4 regions of the Eremococcus coleocola ACS-139-V-Col8 genome follow, and region 3 is predicted to be linked to each of the others. Evidence: predicted binding sites of a transcription regulator. Region 3 holds the regulator's gene; each other region holds the start of a gene.
The links. The regulator Rex, encoded in region 3, represses fermentation and respiration genes when NADH is low (regulators of the CRP and FNR family bind a similar motif). The targets are predictions, from matches to a motif close to TTGTGAANTANTTCACAA.
Positions count from the first base shown of each region.

Region 1: a site for Rex is predicted at 1,564-1,581, ahead of pdhA (pyruvate dehydrogenase (acetyl-transferring) E1 component subunit alpha). Genes of this name have one in related genera too.
Region 2: a site for Rex is predicted at 4,007-4,024, ahead of pflB (formate C-acetyltransferase). Genes of this name have one in related genera too.
Region 4: a site for Rex is predicted at 2,134-2,151, ahead of HMPREF9257_RS07535 (NAD(P)H-dependent flavin oxidoreductase). Genes of this name have one in related genera too.

Region 1 covers NZ_AENN01000011.1:32,159-37,349, reverse strand. Annotated here, with positions in the region: gene HMPREF9257_RS03280 (ABC transporter ATP-binding protein) at 1-435, shown strand, start outside; gene HMPREF9257_RS03275 (ABC transporter ATP-binding protein) at 422-1,309, shown strand; gene pdhA (pyruvate dehydrogenase (acetyl-transferring) E1 component subunit alpha) at 1,799-2,908, shown strand; gene HMPREF9257_RS03265 (alpha-ketoacid dehydrogenase subunit beta) at 2,908-3,885, shown strand; gene HMPREF9257_RS03260 (dihydrolipoyllysine-residue acetyltransferase) at 3,933-5,191, shown strand, end outside.
Region 2 covers NZ_AENN01000001.1:10,339-15,529, forward strand. Annotated here, with positions in the region: gene HMPREF9257_RS00050 (helicase HerA-like domain-containing protein) at 1-642, opposite strand, end outside; gene pflA (pyruvate formate-lyase-activating protein) at 792-1,562, opposite strand; gene pflB (formate C-acetyltransferase) at 1,594-3,822, opposite strand; gene HMPREF9257_RS00065 (hypothetical protein) at 4,126-4,566, opposite strand; gene HMPREF9257_RS00070 (metal-sulfur cluster assembly factor) at 4,668-5,015, opposite strand; gene HMPREF9257_RS00075 (hypothetical protein) at 5,174-5,191, opposite strand, start outside.
Region 3 covers NZ_AENN01000017.1:56,397-61,587, reverse strand. Annotated here, with positions in the region: gene HMPREF9257_RS07035 (MBL fold metallo-hydrolase) at 1-777, shown strand, start outside; gene HMPREF9257_RS07030 (redox-sensing transcriptional repressor Rex) at 1,158-1,811, shown strand; gene HMPREF9257_RS07025 (helix-turn-helix domain-containing protein) at 1,888-2,871, opposite strand; gene HMPREF9257_RS07020 (co-chaperone GroES) at 3,208-3,477, shown strand; gene groL (chaperonin GroEL) at 3,516-5,150, shown strand.
Region 4 covers NZ_AENN01000017.1:164,286-169,476, reverse strand. Annotated here, with positions in the region: gene HMPREF9257_RS07550 (type B 50S ribosomal protein L31) at 1-202, shown strand, start outside; gene HMPREF9257_RS09545 (hypothetical protein) at 431-556, opposite strand; gene HMPREF9257_RS07545 (M20 metallopeptidase family protein) at 619-1,263, shown strand; gene HMPREF9257_RS07540 (B3/B4 domain-containing protein) at 1,300-2,010, shown strand; gene HMPREF9257_RS07535 (NAD(P)H-dependent flavin oxidoreductase) at 2,299-3,270, shown strand; gene HMPREF9257_RS07530 (DUF7973 family transport facilitator) at 3,630-4,460, opposite strand; gene HMPREF9257_RS09455 (ATP-binding cassette domain-containing protein) at 4,677-5,191, opposite strand, start outside.

The DNA of each region.
Region 1 (5,191 bases), on a different contig from region 3:
GCTATTATTTTTATTACCCATGACTTGGGTGTAGTTGCCAAGGTAGCTGACCGGGTTGCCGTTATGTATGCTGGTAAATTTGTCGAAATGGGATCAGTAGATGATATTTTTTATAATCCTCAACACCCCTATACTTGGGGGTTGTTAACCGCGATGCCCACAGCTAATTCTCAGGGTCAGCTTTATGCCATTCCAGGCACCCCGCCTAGCTTATTGAATCCACCACAAGGTGATGCTTTTGCGCCTAGAAATGAATATGCTTTAGCCATTGACTTTCAAAAGCAGCCCCCATTATTCCAAGTGTCACAAGACCATTTTGCTGCTACCTGGTTACTTCACCCGGATGCACCTGATGTGGAACCACCAGTCAATATTAAAGAAAGATGGTCTTATTTTAAAGAGAAGAAAGTAGGGGGATTCGATGCCAACAAATAAAGTTTTAGTTGAAGTGAGCCATTTAAAACAATATTTTAATCAAGGCCGTCCCACCCAAGTCAAAGCTGTCGATGATGTCTCTTTTGAAATCTATCAGGGGGAAACTTTCGGATTAGTGGGTGAATCTGGCTCAGGCAAATCCACGGTAGGACGGGCCTTAGTTAATTTATATCAACCGACTGCTGGTAAAATAATTTTTGATGGCCAAGACCTTGCCAATTTAAAAGGACGTAAGGCAGCTCTTGCCTTTAATAAGCGAGTCCAAATGATTTTTCAAGATCCCTATGCTTCCTTAAATCCCCGTAAAAAGGTTAAAGATATCATTGCAGAAGGGATTGATATTCATCACCTAGCAGCCAATGATAAGGACCGGACGGACCAAGTCTTTGAACTTTTAGAAGAAGTCGGTTTAAATAGAAATCATGCCAGTCGATACCCTCATGAATTCTCGGGCGGCCAACGGCAACGGATCGGTATTGCCCGAGCTTTAGCGGTTAGACCTGATTTTATCGTGGCTGACGAACCTATTTCAGCCTTGGATGTCTCAATCCAAGCCCAGGTTATCAATCTCTTGGAGAAATTAAAAAAAGAAAAGAATTTAACCTTCTTATTTATTGCTCATGATTTATCCATGGTTAAATATTTTTCTGATCGGATTGGAATGATGTATCATGGCCGTTTACTAGAAGTTTCTGAGGCAGACCAATTATATGATCATCCCCAACATGCCTATACCAAGTCTCTCTTATCAGCGATTCCTCTACCTGATCCTGACTATGAGCGGAACCACCAACGGATTCGCTTTGATCCTAATAGCTTATCAGCTCAAGCTGAATTAAAGCAAGTGCAACCAGGCCATTGGGTTGAGCGTTAATGTTAACTTTATACAAATTTTTACCACTTATGACCTTTCGGTTCTTAAGTGGTTTTTTGACGTCAAAATTATAATTTGATTAAGAACAAAATTTTAAAAAGAAATTTTAATGGGAATAAACACTTTAAACATTAAATCACAAAGTCTTTAATCATTAGTTTAATAAGCACAGATTAATAAACTGAAAATCAAGCTAAATGTGACTGGAATGGACTTTTTATTTTGATTTATAAAATAATAGTACAGTTTTAAAATACTGTACTATTTCACAATATTTAAAATTATTGATAACAATCAATCAGTGGCTTTCGATAAGTAGATACAAAAAGCTGATAAATCGGTGGTTTTATTAAAGAAAAACACTCAAAAACCACACTGGTTCTAAGAGGGAATTCTTGCAAACAAGCTAGATAAGTGATAAATTTGTAGCATAGATTAATACAGTTTTTTTACTGTGTATTATTATTTTCAGAGAGGAAGAAACAATTCATGGCTAAGCAAGCGAATAAAGTTACTTTTGAAGCATTGTTAGACCCTCAAAATTTTGATTTTGAGACAGTTCAAATTTTGAATGAAAAAGGAGAAGTCGTTAACCCTGATTTAATGCCAGAACTAACCGATGAAGAGTTAGTTAAATTTATGGAGGATATGGTTTTCTACCGTGAATGGAATGATCGGATGAAGGCTTTTAGTCGCCAAGGTCGTCTAGGTTTCGTTGCTCCAACCTCAGGTCAAGAAGCATCTCAACTTGGAACTATTGCAGCAACAACTTCTGATGATGTTATTTTCCCAGGTTACCGTGACTTACCACAATTAATGCAACATGGTTTGCCAAGATATAAAGCTTTCCTATGGTCTAAAGGTCACGTTGAAGGTTCTCAATATCCTGAAGACTTCCATGCTTATCCACCACAAATTATTATCGGTGCCCAATATGTTCAAGCAGCGGGTGCTGCCCTCGGTATTAAGAAAAATGGTCGTAAAGCAATCGCTATGACTTGGACAGGTGACGGAGGTTCTTCTCAAGGTGATGTATATGAAGGTATGAACTACGCTGGTGCCTTTAAAGCGCCTGCTGTCTTCGTTATCCAAAATAATGGTTGGGCTATCTCAACGCCTCGTGCATATCAAACTGCTGCTCCAACCTTAGCTCAAAAAGGTGTGGCTGCTGGTATTCCTGGTATCCAAGTGGATGGTATGGATATCTTAGCTGTATATGCAGTTGCTAAAGCAGCCCGTGAATATGCGGTTGAAGGTAATGGTCCAGTTTTAATTGAAACCTTATGTTACCGTTATGGTGCCCACTCCTTGTCTGGTGATGATCCTAAACGTTACCAACCAGAAGGTGCTCAAGAACATTGGCGTGGTCTTGATCCGTTAAACCGTTACCGGATCTTCTTAACTGAAAAAGGCCTTTGGTCTGAAGAAAAAGAAGCTGAAGTAGTGGCTAATGCCAAAGAAACTGCTAAAGCAGCAATTAAAGAAGCTGAATCTGTAGCTCCTCAAAAAGTATCTGATTTCTTGAAGAATATGTTTGAAACGCCAGATTCAATCATTGCTGAACAAATTGAACAATACGAAGCAAAGGAGAATAAATAATGGCACAAATGACAATGATTCAAGCGATTACTAATGCTTTAGATATCGCTTTAGCAAGTGACGAACGCACTTTAATCTTTGGTGAAGATGTGGGTAAAAATGGTGGGGTTTTCCGTGCCACTGAAGGCTTGCAAGATAAATTCGGCGAAGACCGTGTTTTTAATACTCCGTTAGCTGAATCAGGTATTGGTGGTTTATCAATTGGTCTCGCTCTTGAAAATTTCCGTCCTGTGATGGAAATTCAATTCTTCGGCTTCGTTTTTGAAGTCCTTGACTCTGTAGTGGGACAAGCAGCTCGGACCCGTTACCGGATGGGTAATACCCGTAACTTACCAATTACCATTCGTTCACCATTTGGTGGTGGGGTAGCTACACCAGAAATGCATGCGGACTCCCTAGAAGGTCTGATTGCTCAATCTCCTGGTATAAAAGTCGTAATCCCATCAAACCCATATGATGCAAAAGGTTTATTACTTTCTGCAATTCGTGATAATGACCCTGTGGTTTATTTAGAACATATGAAATTATATCGGTCATTCCGTGAAGAAGTGCCAGAAGATGACTATACGATTCCTTTAGGAAAAGCAAAAGTTGTTAAAGAAGGTACTGATGTTTCAATTATTGCTTATGGTGCCATGGTGCGTGAAGCAATCACAGCAGCAGAAGAATTAGAAAAAGATGGTATTTCTGCTGAAATCATCGACCTAAGAACCGTTTACCCATTAGATATTGAAGCCTTAGTTGCAACAACCGAAAAAACTGGTCGGGTAGTTGTAGTACAAGAAGCTCAACGTCAAGCCGGTGTCGGAGAAAAAGTTATCTCTGAAATTTCTCAAAGAGCTGTTTTATCACTGAAAGCACCGATTGGTTTTGTATCTGCACCAAATACAGTCTTCCCATTTGGTATGGCCGAAAAAGATTGGTTGCCAAATGCTAACGATATTGTTGCAAAAGTAAAAGAGACAACAGATTTCTAATAGGACACCAATCGAGCTCTCAAGTAAAAGGAAGGAAGAATAAACAAATGGCATTTAAATTCACATTACCTGAATTAGGTGAAGGAATTCATGAAGGCGAAATCGTTTCGATTCTCGTTTCTGAAGGTCAAGCAATCTCTGAAGATGACATTATTTTAGAAGTACAAAACGATAAGGCAGTCGAAGAATTACCAACTCCAGTAACTGGGACAGTTAAGTCAATTAAAGTTTCTGAAGGTGACGTTGTGACCGTGGGTGATGTCTTAATTGAAATTGATGCTGAAGGTTATGAAGGTGAAGATTTACCTGAAGAACCAGCTGTGACTGCGGCGGCCGAAGAAGATTTGCTAGCTACTAAAGCAGCTGACCAACCTGGCCAAGCGAGTGGCTATTTTAACTTTACCTTACCTGAATTAGGTGAAGGAATTCATGAAGGTGAAATCGTATCTTGGTTAGTATCAGAAGACGATACAGTTGCTGAAGATGATATAATTCTTGAAGTCCAAAATGATAAAGCAGTTGAAGAATTACCAACTCCTTATGCAGGTAAAATCGTTAAAATTCATGCTCAACCAGGTCAGGTTGTGCAAGTGGGTGACATTTTAGTAGAAATTGATGCCCCTGACTTTGAAGGTGATGGTTCAAGCGCAGCTCCTGCTGTAAGTGACTCAGCCTCTGCAGCACCAGCCGCAGCAGCAAGTCAACCAGGTCAAGTATCAGGTCGAGCAGGCACTTCTCCTGCAGGTCATGTCTTAGCCATGCCTTCTGTACGTAAATTAGCCCGTGATAAAGGCATTGATATCAACTTAGTAGTGCCAACAGGTAAAGGTGGCCGGGTTACTGAAGCTGATGTTAACAACTTCAACCCTAACCAAACTGCTAGTGCTCCAGCTGAAAAAACAGCTCCAGCTACTGCAGGTGCCGCAACTGAAAAGACAGCCCCAGCTAAGAAAGCTACACCACTTGTGTCTAATGCAGAACGGACAACCCGTGAAAAAATGTCAGGTACCCGTAAAGCAATCGCTAAGGCAATGACTAACTCTAAACATACTTCTCCACATGTTACTCACTTTGATGAAATCGAAGTATCTAAACTATGGGATCACCGTAAGAAATTCAAAGGTATTGCTGCAGAACGTGATACCAAACTAACCTTCTTACCATATGCCGTTAAAGCCTTAGTTGCTGCCCTTAAGAAATACCCAATTTTAAATGCTTCACTTGATGATGCTACGAACGAAATTGTTTACCATAATTACTATAACATTGGTATTGCTACTGATACTGATCATGGTCTTTATGTACC
Region 2 (5,191 bases), on a different contig from region 3:
ACCATCTTGATCAAATCGCATAAAGTCTTCAATTTCTAGGCTAGGCTCACCAAAAAAATTACCTGCACCTTGTTCCTCTAATACTAATAAAGACCGGAGAATTACTCCAATTGAAGCAGAAGAGATATTGCCATAATGACCAGATAGATCTTTAGCGTGTTGACCTACGTAATTAATCATGGCTCGTAAATCAAGTAAATCAATCAGTAATAGACCTTCAGCATCCGCAACCGAAAATACAACATTTAAAATACCCGTTTGGGTATCATTTAAACCTAAGAGGCGGGCTAATAGAATTGGACCCATAGCAGAAACTGTCATTCTTAACGGAATACCTGTTTGACCGAGGATATCCCAAAGTTCAAGTGTAAATTTACTCGGATCATAATCTTCATAATGAGTTGCTTCTAATCGTTCTTGTAAATTATCTGAATTATTTGCTTCAGCAAGCGAAGCTAGGTCCCCTTTTATATCTGATAAAAAAACGGGTACCCCGGCTTGACTTAATTGTTCAGCAATTACCTTAAGCGTCACAGTTTTACCGGTTCCAGTAGCTCCAGCAATTAAACCATGACGATTTAACTTATCTAAACATAGATTAGCAGGCGTGGATCCATAACCAAAGGTAATTTCTTGGCTCATTCCTTCTCCTCCATTCACTGTCTACTGCCTTTATTTTATCACTTGTTTGGCTAATATTCTATTTTTAAAAGATGAAAAATATAAGAATAAAGCGATTAAATTCTATGATACAAAAAAAGAACTGAGTCAACACTCAGTTCTAGAAACAATCAATCAGTCAAATACCGGGTATAATCAGCTGTACGAAGCAGACGATTGGCATTTTCAACCCGTTCTGCTGTAGGGGGTTCCACCCCTTTTAAGCGATAAGGATAACCCAAGGCTTCATACTTGTAAACCCCCATCTTATGATAAGGTAATACTTCAAATTTATGAACATTTCCCAAAGTAGCCACATAATCGCCTAGGCGTTGTAAATACTCATCGTAATCAGTTCGTGTCGGTACAAGAACATGTCTCACCCAAATGGCTTTATCGATTGAGGCTAAATATTCAGCCATTTCCAAGATATTTTGATTACGAACTCCTGTTAATTTACGGTGTCCCACTGGATCAATATGTTTTATATCAAATAAAACTAAATCAGTGTACTTCATCAATTCATGGAACTTAGAAAAGAAAGGATCTTCTTTTGTAAATGGCCCACCACAGGTATCTAAAGTAGTATTTACACCATGCTCTTTGCAAATCTTGAAATATTCAATTAGAAAATCAATTTGGAGCATTGGTTCTCCACCTGACACGGTGACACCACCTTTTTCACCCCAAAAAGCCCGATATTTTATGGCTTCATCGAATAACTGTTGAGCAGTATATTCATGTCCGCCAAAGGTATTCCAAGTATCAGGATTGTGGCAAAATTCGCAGCGTAAACGACAACCTTGCATAAAGGTCACAAAACGAATGCCTGGGCCATCAACTGAGCCAAAACTTTCTGTTGAGTGAATATTACCAATGACAGGTGTTTTTACTTCGGTCATTGCCACAACCTCTTTCTACTTGGATTAAATATTACATTGAAGAATGCATTGTACGATTAATTACATCCATTTGTTGTTCACGGGTCAACTTAATAAAGTTAACAGCGTAACCAGATACCCGAATCGTTAATTGAGGGTAGTTTTCTGGGTGATCCATGGCATCTAATAAGGTGTCACGGTTGAAGACGTTGACGTTTAAATGGTGACCACCTTCAACAGAGTAACCATCTAGCATAGAAACTAAGTTAGTCTTTTGAACTTCTTCTTCTTTACCTAAAGCCTTAGGAATGATTGAGAAGGTATTAGAAATTCCATCAAGTGAGTAATCATAAGGTACTTTAGCCACAGATAATAGTGAAGCTAGCGCACCATGGGTATCACGGCCATGCATTGGGTTAGCGCCTGGTGCAAATGGAGCACCGGCACGACGACCATCAGGAGTATTACCTGTTTTTTTACCGTAAACCACATTAGAAGTAATCGTAAGGATTGAAGTGGTATGAATTGCGTTACGATAAGTTTTATGTTTCTTAACCATTGACATGAATTTCTTCAATAAGTCAACCCCAATTTGGTCAGCCCGATCATCGTTATTACCGTATTTAGGGAATTCGCCTTCAATTTCAAAGTCAACAACTAAACCATTTTCATCACGGATCGTTTTAACCTTAGCATACTTGATGGCTGATAATGAGTCGATAGCTACTGAGAAACCAGCAATACCAGTTGCCATAGTCCGTTTGATATTAGTATCCTGTAAAGCCATTTCAATAGATTCATATGAGTATTTATCATGTGAATAGTGGATAACATTTAAAGTATTGATGTATAGTCCAGCTAACCATTCTAGCATTTGATCGTATTTAGCTACGACTTCGTCATAATCTAAGTATTCTGAGTCAATACCTTGATATTGAGGTCCTACTTGAGTTTTAAGACGTTCGTCAACTCCACCATTGATAGCGTAAAGCAAAGCTTTGGCTAAGTTAGCACGGGCACCGAAGAATTGCATTTGTTTACCAATTTCCATGGCAGAAACACAACAAGCAATACCATAATCATCGCCCCAATGTGGACGCATAACTTCATCATTTTCATATTGGATAGCTGAAGTTTCGATTGAAATTTTAGCAGTATAACGTTTGAAGTTTTCAGTTAAACGTGGTGACCAAAGCACTGTTAAGTTTGGTTCTGGTGCAGGTCCTAAGTTAGTTAAAGTATGTAAGAAACGGAATGAATTCTTAGTAACTAACGGACGACCATCTAAGCCAACCCCAGCAATTGATTCAGTTACCCAAGTTGGGTCGCCAGAGAATAATTCATTATATTCTTGAGTACGAGCAAATTTAACTAAACGTAATTTCATTACGAAATGGTCAACAATTTCTTGAGCTTCTTGTTCAGTCAAAGTACCTTCTTCTAGGTCACGTTGAATATAAATATCCAAGAAAGTAGAAGTACGTCCAAGTGACATAGCCGCACCATTTTGTTGTTTAATAGCTGCTAAATAACCTAAGTATAACCATTGGAAGGCTTCTTTAGCATTATTAGCTGGTCTTGATAAATCGAAACCATAGATGTTACCTAATTCTTTTAATTCATCTAAAGCACGATATTGTTCAGAGACTTCTTCACGAAGACGCATCACATCTTCTGCCATATTTCCATCACCAATATTTGCGAAGTCTTTTGATTTTTCTTCTTTTAGACGGTCAACACCATATAAAGCCACCCGACGGTAGTCTCCGATAATACGACCACGGCCATAAGCATCTGGTAGACCAGTAATGATGGCAGCGTGACGTGCTTTACGCATTTCAGGGGTATAAATATCAAATACTGCTTGGTTATGAGTTTTACGGTAATCAGTAAAGATATGTTTTACTTCTTCATCAATTTCATAACCATAAGATTTAGCAGCATCTACAGACATCCGGATACCACCAAATGGTTGTAATGAACGTTTGAACGGTTTGTCAGTTTGTACCCCAACAATTTTTTCTTTATCTTTATCAAGATAACCTGCTTCATGAGAAGTAATTGTTGAAACAATCTTTGTATCTAAGTCTAAAACACCACCTGCATCACGTTCTTGTTTGGTCAAGTCCATCACTTGATCCCATAACTCAACTGTTTCTTGGGTTGGTGTTTCTAAGAAACTTTCGTCACCTTCATATAAAGTGTAGTTTTTTTGAATAAAGTCACGTACATTAATTTCTTCTCTCCAAGTTTTACCTTGGAATCCTCTCCATTGCTCCATACAATGCACCTCCAAAATTTTTCATAACTTGTGAACTACTTATCATGATTCTATTTTAAATGATACAGAATTAAATTTCAAGTGTTACAGTTAAAAAAGTTGCATATTTCATAAAAGGCTTAAAATTAATAATGAAAACGAAGTCACAATTTTCATAATAAAACTGTTATAGTATATTCTAGGCTTGTGAATTAAATAAATAATTATAAAATGTAAATAAAAAAGAAGCAAACAAGAAGCCGAAAATTTATAATTTCGGCTTTGTCTGCTCTTTCTAGTCACTAATTATTAAACAGTTTTGCTTTAAGCGTATACTTCATCCACATTATGTTTTTCATCAACCACAATAAATAACCGTTTATCTGCACTTACTTTAGCAGACATGAAGATATTTTCAGTACCGCCCTCTTCGTTGGTTGCGAATGGGAAATAAACTAATTCAGGATCACGATTATCCCAATCAAGGGTAATCCATTCAATATCACGATTCTTGACCACTGTTTCAAAAATTCCAACTTCTAACGAACCTTTATTGATATCATTTGTTTCGATGGTATCAGCTTCTGGTAAAATTTCAATTTTTAGTCCTTGAGCTGGGTGAATTTCGATAATATTTCCACCGTTAATGCGGCCAACACTGGTAGAAATACGACGGATCCATAAGTCGCCAATGTGTTTAACATCTACTTTCCAATCGCCACCATTATGAAAATGAAATTTTAAAGATTTTAAGTTTGCAGTCATGAAAATTCCTCTTTTCTATTTATTCGATATAATTAGTTTACCATGAATTTTATAATTTGTTAATGGCATCACATAATTTTCTGAAAATGTTTTCAATAAACTTAATCTGCTACACCTAAAGCAATTTTACCAAAACGACTAATTCGGTCCATCGTCCACATAGGTTGGAAAGTCAACTGAAAGTCTAAGGCTTCAATTTCATCAATTTCTGAAAGTACATAACGAATATCATTTTCTAGATAATCAACAAGTGGACAACCCGGTGTGGTTAAAGTCATAAGCATAGTGCATAAGCCTTTGTCGTCTAAACCAATTTCATAGACTAAACCTAGATTAACAATATCAATTCCCAATTCCGGGTCAATGACCCGATACAATTGATTAACAAAATCTTCCCGCAGGCTTACGGCACGGTCTTTCCAAACAATACCATATTCTTTTTCTTCCATTATGTCACCTCTTTTATCAAATATTATTTTAGCAAATTAAAATAAGACTCGCAAAATTTCTGAGAGTCTTGTTAACTTATCTAGATTCTTGACTATCTTCTAGTGGCCACCTCCGGGCATCATCCTCATCGAGGTCATATTTGATTCTAAGCTTGCGGTCAGTTCAAGACTTTCTT
Region 3 (5,191 bases):
GATGATAAGAACATGATTACTGCCAATACTGACCCTATCTTAGTCCAATACCAAGGCAAAAATTATCTAATCGATGCTTCTATGACCCCTGAAACCCAACCGGAAAAGCTATTCCGCAACGAAGGAGCCGAAGGCCAAAAATCCTACGTTGATGAAAGCTTGGCTAAGTTAGATTTAACTCCAGAAGATATTGATATTATTTTGATGACTCACTTACATAATGATCATATGTCTGGTTTAACTGCCCTAAAAGATGGGGAAATAGTTTCTAAGTTCCCAAATGCAAAAATTTATGCTGAAGCCCGAGAATGGTATGACGTCCGCCATCCTAATTCACGGACTAAAAATACTTATTTAGACTTTAATTGGAAACCTGTCCAAGACCAAGTTGAAACCTTTGAAGACCACCTGTCTTTAGCGGATGGAGCTATTGAAATGTTCCATGTGGGTGGTCATTCACGCGGCCAATCTGTTGTTCGTTTACACCAAGATGGCGACTATATGATTCAAATGTCAGATCTCTTCCAAACTGTCGCCCAAAATAACCCTGGCTGGGTCACAGGAGTGGATGATTATCCAATGGATGTCATTTCCTCCAAAGAAAAATGGTTTGAAGAAGGGATTAAACATAATTATAAATTTTTTCACTATCATGATCCTTACTATACTTGGATTCAATACAATCCTGATGGTAAAGGCTATGCTGACTTTCAAAAACGGAGTCGAAAACCTTTAATTGAGTGGACAGATGATTTGAAGGATCCGGCTGCTAAATAAGTAAAGATTATTAACTAAGTAGGTATAAATTTAAGGAGTGGGACAGATGTCTCACTCCTTTTTTATATCAACTTACTTAAAGTATGGGATAATAAGATAAAAAAACAAAAAATTAAAATATAATGTGAATAAATCACAAAAAGCAAATTTTATTGAGACTTCTATCATAAAAATATTGCTAGCGGTTTCATTCTTGTTAATTATAGCTTAATGATTATGAAAACTATAGGGGCCGTTTTCACATAAAAATTGTGAATAATCAGAGAATAAGGTTGTAAATTCACAAAAAATTAGTTATTATAAATTTATGGTAGTTCAACTATTAATCTGAATAATCAAATTATTTTTAAAATATTAAATTGTGAAAGAAGGTTCATAATATGGTAAAACCTATTCCGCGCGCAACTGCTTTGCGCTTACCTATTTATCATCGTTACTTACGTTTTTTACAAAATTCTGGTAAAAAAAGAGTTTCATCAACTGAATTGAGTGAAGCTGTCAAAGTAGATTCAGCCACCATTCGGCGCGATTTTTCTTATTTTGGTGCCTTAGGTAAACGGGGCTACGGCTATGATGTTGACTATTTAATTGATTTCTTTACCCGAATCCTTAACCAAGATCGTCTAACCTCTGTCGGTTTAGTTGGGGTGGGTAATTTAGGGAATGCTCTCTTAAATTATAATTTCCGTAAAAACCACAATATTCGTATTTCAGCTGGTTTCGATATTAATCCTGAGATTGTAGGGACGATCCATTCAGGCGTGCCTATCTATGCCATGGATGAATTGGAACAACAAATTCAAGACCAACAGATTGAAATCATGATTGTAACAGTTCCGCAAGAATATGCCCAAGATGTGGTTGGCCGCCTAGTGACTTCGGGTATTAAAGGTATTTTGAACTTTACTCCTTTACGTTTCCAAGTCCCAGAAAATGTGGTCGTGCAAAATGTCGATTTAACCAATGAATTACAAACTTTGATTTACTTTATTGATAATAATATTCATGGCAACGGTGAATTACCTGAGATTTAGATAATTTATAAGAATAAAAATAGTGGGACTAGGCAAAAAGGCCTAGTCCCACTATTTTTTCGTTCAGACAGAATCTTTAACGTTTTTTACTGAAGCTATCACCAATTAATTCAATGACCCCTGAAAAGGCACCCGCAAATGGCCAAATGACCCAGGACCAAGCCCAATTATCTGTATAAAGGGAATAGGCGATGTAGACCATAGCAATGAGTGTCCAGTAAGCACCAAAGATAGGGCCGGACCAACTTCTACGGCGTTTACTTTCTAGTGAATAATCTTCTTCTTGCAAGAGTTGATCATAGGCTTCCCGTTGGTCGAGTGTCTGGACGATTAAATTGACCCCGATTGCTACTAGAGCTAAGGTCATAATAATAAAAATACCCACATTTGTTTTAGCCTGATCAAAGAGTTCAATCATCAGAATTGGGATAGCCGAAACAATACACAAACCGATACCTAGGATGAGTCGAAAAACATATTGGTCGTGGCTTTTTTCTTTCAGGTCACGAGCTAGGTTAGTCACCCCATATTCGGTATCAATCATTTCTTTTTCTAAGAAATCAAACTTAGCTACTTTCTGATTGGCAAAAATAATTAACCCAACCCCTATCGCAACTGCTAGTAAGAGAGTAGCCACTCCAATGAGGGTAGCCATATCTTCACTGAGAGGGAAGTTTTCTGTTTCCGCGCCGAGGGCTGTATAGAGCAGGATACTTGGTGATAAGATTAAGAGTGAAATGCCGCCAGCTAGGATAGGTCGACTTTCTGCTTTTAATTTTAAGTAGCTATTGGCTTCTTCTAAAGAGAATTTCCGTCGGTCTTCCAACCATTCTAGATCTGCTTGCTCTGGGTCAAGATTTTCAACATCGTCTTTTAAAAGATAATCGGTGGAAACTGAGAAAATTTTAGACATTTGAATAAGCCGGTTTAATTCGGGGGTAGATTGAGCACCTTCCCATTTAGAAACAGACTGCCGTGAGACGCCTAACATTTCAGCAAATTCTTCTTGAGACCAACCATTTTTTTTGCGAAGTTCAATTATTTTATCAGCGAGTATCATATGAATTCCTCCTTTTTTATGGCTTAAGTATAGGTGGAAAAGGGGGTGACATGCTAGCAAGTCTGCTTGTCAATTCAGCTCATAGGAGTTGCGCTTCCTTATCTATAGCTATTTTAGGCGAGCATGGTGTGTGAACAAATCTTTTGTACTTTAATTTAAATATATATTAGAGCTTATGGTCAGTCAATTATTGTTGAAGGATTGTTAGGCAAAAAAAATCTTCTTAAAAGTAATCATTCTTCTTGCAAATTGGTCAAAGATGGTCTAATATAATACTTGTGTTAGCACTATATACTATCAAGTGCTAATTGATAAAATATGATGGAGGTCTTAAATATGATTAAACCTTTAGGAAAACGCGTTGTCATCAAAGTGGCAGAAACTGAACAAACAACCAAGTCTGGCTTTGTCCTTCCAAGCTCAGCTAAAGAAAAAGAACAATTTGGTGAAATTATAGAAGTAGGCCCAGAAATTGTGGCTGAAGATAATGTCGCAGTCGGTGACCAAGTCTTTTTCAAAAACTATTCCGGTACTGAAGTTGAATTTGATGGCGTAGAATATTTAATCATTGAACATAAAGATTTACTTGCAAAAATCGAAAAATAATTTCTTTAAAAAGATAAAGTAAAGGAGTTTTGATAAGAATGGCAAAAGAATTAAAATTTTCAGATGACGCCCGTGCAGCTTTATTACGCGGGGTGGATAAATTAGCTGATACAGTAAAAACAACGATTGGACCTAAAGGTCGGAATGTAGTTTTAGACCAAAGCTTTGGTTCACCTACCATTACTAACGATGGGGTAACCATTGCTCGTGAAATTGAATTAGAAGACCGTTTTGAAAATATGGGTGCTCAACTCGTCCTTGAAGCAGCAACCAAAACCAACGATGTAGCAGGTGACGGTACGACGACCGCAACTCTCCTAACTCAAGCCATTGTCCGTGAAGGAATGAAGAACTTAACTGCTGGAGCGAACCCAGTAGGAATTCGTCGCGGAATTGAAATGGCAACTAAGAAAGCTGTTGAAAGCTTAAAAACGCAAGCCAAACAAGTAACTTCTAAGGAATCAATCGCTCAAGTTGCGGCTGTTTCTTCAGGCAGCCAAGAAGTGGGTAACTTAATCGCTGAAGCTATGGAAAAAGTGGGTCAAGATGGCGTTATTACCATTGAAGATTCTCAATCCATCGAAACTGAATTATCAGTGGTTGAAGGTATGCAATTTGACCGTGGTTATCTATCACAATATATGGTAACTGATAATGAAAAAATGGTAGCTGATTTAGAAAATCCTTATATTTTTGTAACTGATCGTAAGATTTCTAATATCCAAGATGTCTTGCCTTTACTAGAATCAGTGATGCAATCTGGTCGTTCACTTTTAATTATTGCAGAAGATATCGAAGGTGAAGCTCTACCAACCTTAGTTTTAAATAAATTAAGAGGTACTTTAAATGTCGTGGCAGTTAAAGCTCCAGGCTTTGGTGACCGTCGTAAAGCCATGTTAGAAGATATTGCTGTTCTAACTGGTGCGACTGTTGTTTCTGAAGAATTAGGTTTTGAATTGAAAGACGCAACTATCGACCATTTAGGTACAGCCGGTAAGGTTAGCGTAACTAAAGATGATACCACGATTGTTGAAGGGGCAGGTTCTAAAGATGCTATTGCTGACCGCGTGCAATTAATCCGTTCTCAAGCTGAAGATACAACGTCTGACTTTGACCGTGAAAAATTACAAGAACGTCTCGCTAAATTAGCGGGTGGTGTGGCTGTAGTTAAAGTTGGCGCTGCGACTGAAACAGAACAAAAAGAGCGTAAACTACGGATTGAAGATGCCTTGAACGCTACGCGTGCAGCCGTTGAAGAAGGGATTGTTGCCGGTGGTGGTACAGCCTTAATCAATGTTCAAAAAGCAGTGGCTGAACTTGAAGCTGACACTGAAGGGGACGAATTAACTGGTATCCAAATTATAGGTCGTGCCTTAGAAGAACCATTACGTCAAATCGCAGTGAATGCTGGCCGTGAAGGTTCTGTCATTGTTAATAAAGTACGTGAATCTGCTGAAGGTACAGGTTACAATGCTGCGACTGATGTCTTTGAAGATATGATTGCTGCTGGTATTGTGGATCCTACCAAAGTAACCCGGTCTGCTCTACAAAACGCTGCCTCTGTAGCTGCTTTATTATTGACGACTGAAGCCGTCGTGGCTGAATTACCTAAGGATGAACCAGACATGGGCGGTATGGGTGCCCCTGGTATGGGCGGCATGGGTATGATGTAATTCCAACCATACCTGACTGAATCATAAATTAAACTAGCTCT
Region 4 (5,191 bases), 110 kb from region 3:
AACCGGTTTTAAATTCTTATCTGGTTCAACCAAATCTTCTCAAGAAACAGTTGAATGGGAAGACGGTAATTCATATCCATTAATTCGGATGGAAATCACTTCTGATTCACATCCATTCTATACTGGACGTCAAAAATTCACGCAAGCCGATGGCCGTGTGGACCGTTTCAACAAAAAATACGGTTTCACCAACAAGGACTAAGCTTAAAGAAGTTAAAGAAAAAGGGACTGGGCTTTTTTGCCCAGTCCCGCTTTTTCATTTTAAAATTATAATAATACAACGCAGTAGTTGACTGGATGGAAGCAGCGTCGCAATGCGACTTGTTCCGTTCTAGTCAACTGTGGAGAGCGGGCAGACGAAGCGAAAATCACAGATTTTCTACTTCTTGCCCGCTCCCTTTTTTTGGTTAGAATTCCAATTAATTTAGGTTTAACCTGCAATACTGATGACAATTGGAGCTAAAATACCTGCTAGGATAACTGAGGCAATAGAGACGGTGACAAAACCAGCAATCAGCATTTTTGGAGCAATTTCATGAAGGAGTGGATCATGCATTTGGTATGCATATTTAGTATCTTATTCCTACAGGTAAGGTGGCAGTCAACCTAGGACCCTTCATGACCGCCGCAGATGTTTTCAAAATTACTTTTATTGGTAAAGGCGCCCATGCTTTTGAACCGCAAGCAGGCGTTGATTCAGTCGTCATGGCCGGACAATTTATTAGCAATGCGCAGAGTATTGTGTCACGGGCCGTGGATCCGCAACAACCAGCCGTTTTAACCATTGGTAAGGTGAATACAGTGGATGGGTGTTTTAATGTGGTCTGCGAGGAAACGGTCTTGGAAGGGACCGTCCGGACTTTCCATAATGAAGCCCTTGATAAGATGGAAGCGGCCGTAGCGGCTTATACTGACCATATTGCCGCCATGCATGGGGGGCAAGTTGAAGTTGACTATACCCGCTTACTGGATGCGGTCCACAACCAAGCTCAAGGATCTGAATTATTAGGTCAAGTGGTGACCGATCTTTATGGCGCAGATACCCTTTATCCAAGCAAGCCTATTATGGCCTCTGAAGACTTTGGCTATTATTCGCAAGCAGGCAATGGCTTATTTGCTGTAGTAGGCTGTGGGAATGCTGCTAAAGCGACTAATTATTCTCACCATAATGCCCGCTTTGATATTGATGAAGATGGTTTAGATTATGGTGCGACCCTATATGCGACCTATGTCTTAGCTTACCTAAATCAAGCTAAATTTTAGAAAATTTGTTATTATTAAATAAAGGAGTGTGATAGTTTGAAACAATTTATCGTTAACCCATCTTATTGGGACCTATTTCCAGATGCAGTGATTAACATTCTAGTCTTAGAAGGTATTGACAATCATTACCAAGGTAACGAAGCTGAATATGAAGCCCTTCTGAAAGAAGGTGGAAAAGCAGCCCAAGCCCATTTAACCGAAGATACCTTCTCACAAAACCCAGCCGTTGCTATTTGGCGGGAAGCCTTTAAAACCTTTAAAACCAAAAAAGGAGCGCGGTCTTCAATTGAAGCCCTCTTAAAACGGATTAGCCAAGGGCATGAATTCTCACCTATTATTCCCTTAGTCGATATCTATAACTATGCTTCCCTTAAATATGGCGTGCCAGTGGGCGGTGAAGATATTGATAAAATGGCGGGTGATATCCATTTGGGTACAGCCCAAGGCGGCGAAGCCTTTTTACCTCTCGGTTCTGAGGAAGATGCCCCAGCCTTGGAAGGTGAAGTGATTTATTATGATAGTGAAGGCGCCATCTGTCGGTGCTTGAACTGGCGCGAAGCGCAACGGACCATGTTGACGGAAGATACGACCAATGCGTTTATCATTGTAGACAATGCTTCAAGCCAACAGGCTGAAGCAGCCGGTCAGGCAATTGCCGAGATTCAAGCCTTGGCTGAGAAACTATTAGGGGTTAAGGGTAAAATTCAGACCTTAACCAAAGAAAATCCCCAAGCAGATTTAATGTAAAAATAAAAGAAGTCTATAAGTATGACTTATAGACTTCTTTTTTTATTTTAATTTCGTTCATGTGAAAATTAAATAAAAATAACACTTACAAGCAGCTATTTGAATGATTTTATTAATAATGATTTGTGAAAAAATATAAAACATTATAACTTTACCTTATAGTCACTCTGTCTTTTTGTTATTTTATTTCTATCCTGTTTCTTGATAAAGTATATTTATAAATGATATCGCTTACATTAGAGGTATCTTTATCTTGCTTAAGTTATCAAAAGATTAGGAGGGAATTGTATGAAAACAAAGTTAACTGAAATGTTGGGGATCAAATATCCTCTAATTCAAGGGTCGATGCAGTATATGTCTTTAGCTGAATTAGCCTCTGAAGTATCTAATGCCGGTGGTCTCGGCTTAGTTCCTTCGATGGCCTTCCCCAATGTAGATGCCTTACGAGCGGAAGTTCGTAAAATGAAGTCTTTAACGGATAAGCCTTTCGGCTTTAATATATCTCTAGTTCCGGAAGTAGTCATTCCTCAGATGATTTTTGATTATATCAATGTCTTGATTGAAGAAGTGCCGGTCATCGAGACGTCCGGACAACGTCCGGGTAACTTTATAAAACCGATTAAGGAAGCGGGCATCCCAATCATCCATAAAGTTACCTCAATTAAGCATGCCTTAGCAGCCCAAGCGGACGGGGCAGATATTGTCACAGTAATCGGGACTGAAGGGGCGGGCCACCCTGGTTTAGACCAAGTACCTGGTTCTATTCTCTGGGCTAAGGCGGCTGAAGAATTAGAAGTTCCTGTTTTAGCTGCTGGTGGGATTGTCGATGGTAAATCCATGTATGCTGCCATGTCCTTAGGCGTTGATGGCATCCTAATGGCTTCGCGTTTTTTAGCTTCCGATGAAGTCAAAGCACCCCGTTCTTTCAAAGAAAAATTGATTACCTTACCTGAAACATCCACCGTGTTAACCATGAAATCCTTAAGGAATGCCATGCGGGTGGTTCATAACAAGCAAGCCCAACGGATCCTGGATGCGGAGGCTGCCGGCGCGACTTTAGAAGACTTGATGCCTTTAATTTCAGGCAAGGCGTCAAACATTGCTTTAATGGAAGAGCGGTATGACGATGCCCAGATGACGGTTGGTCAAGGTGTAGGTCGGATTCGGGAGATCAAACCAGCCCGGGAGATTGTGGCTGAAGTCATGGCTGATTTCTATGCAACTCATGATTATATGAAGGATTTAGTAGGTAAAGATTAGTCTCTGTTGAGAGGTACTATTACCGAGTTAGCAACTTTGTATCTTATTCGACTACTAGTCGATATTGTTAAAATAAATTTAAAAAGCAGGACTGGGCAAAGAAATCCCAGTCCTGCTAATTTAAATTAAAATTTATACGATACAAGGCAGTAGTTGACTGGATGAAAACCGCGTTGTGAAGCAACTTGTTCCATTCTAGTCAACCTTGCGGGGGCGGGGAATCAAAGTAGCTGAGTTCACTGGTTCAATCAGCTACTGGAGCACTTGGAGCGAAGTGACTTAGTGCTCCAGTAAGCGAAAATCACAGATTTTCTACTTCTTGCCCGCTCCCACTTTTAATTTTCTATTTGAAGTAAAGGCTAGAAGAAAGTATTTAAGACAAAGGTTAGTAAGGCAATAGCATAACCCGGTGGGTCGATATGAGTTTTGGTATTAGTGTTCAAACCACGTGCGACTAGTTCAAAGACCGCCCAAGCAACCACCCCAAAGATAATCGCAATCGCATAGTTATTAAAGTGAGCCATAGCTAAACCAGCCAATAAACCAACATGGTGACCTACTGGGAAGTCAGCTCCAAAGATGGTAAAGAAGAATAGGAAGGCACCAAAACCAAAGCCAAAGAATGGTACGTTGGTCACAGAGGTCACATAAGCAATGACGGCAGCATAAGCAGCAGACCAAAGAATTCCAAAGATAATTTCTTTACCAGAAATAGCTAAACGACTTTGACCATTTTCAACAGGGCTTAATAGACTTTGCTTACCAAAGACAAGACGAGTAATAATTGAACCGACTACGATACCGACAGCACCCCCATCGGCTTGGATGCCCAGAACATTAGTAATTAGATAAGCAGATAGGTAACCGATGACTGCAAAACAACCACCGACTAGAAGCGCCATTGGTTCTTGAACGCCAAAAGGTGCACGGTCAATATCAGTTCCTTTGAAACCGCCAATTTCTTTGCTACCTAGGTAGGCAGTTGCAGCTACTGCACCGGTAAAGGCAATATGGGGACCAAAGAAGTAACCAAAAGCTACATCATTGAGGAAGGCATCAGATCCGGTTGCCACCATGATGGCAGAACCAACGAGAACAAAGAAACCACAGAGCCCGATGGCCGGGATGGCACCAATGGCAGCCCCGAAGACGCCACCAAAGAATGCAAGAATAAGAGATAATAAGTCCATAATTTCACTCCTTAAAAAATTATAATAACCTAAGCTTATTATAGAGGAATGCCCTTAATTAAACCACTAATACTTACTTATATTATCCTTAAGCTTTGGTCATACATTTACCTACCCATTTTGACTTGATTCAGCGTGGGTAAATCATGGTTAAGCAAAAATCCAGGCCCAGCTATAAGCTGTTGCCTGGATTTCTGTCTAAGCGAAGGGGATTGCTTAGAGTGGGTTAGGAAGGTATTTCGCTTGAAATTTAGGTTCTAACCAAACAGAGTGGGTTGGGCTTAATTTAACCTCTTGCTCCATCTCATAATCAAAGCCAGAATCCCGGTAGTTATAGTGGTAGACCTCGCGTTTCCGTTCCAAAATTGGGTTAGGATGAGGTACTGCTGATAAGAGGGATTTAGTATAAGGGTGGATAGGATTGTTGAAAATTTCTTCCGTTGTCCCAGTTTCTAATAAATGGCCAAAGTGGAGGACGCCAATCCGGTCGGAAATATACTTGACCATGGCTAGGTCATGGGCAATAAATAAGTAAGAAAGGCCGGTTTCTTTTTGGATATCTTTCATTAAGTTAACGATTTGAGCCTGAATGGAAACATCCAGAGCTGAGATGGATTCATCGGCAATAATCAATTTAGGATTCATAATGAGGGCCCGGGCAATCCCGACCCGTTGTCGTTGGCCCCCAGAGAATTGGTGGGGGAAGCGGTTAGCAAATTCGCGGGACAAGC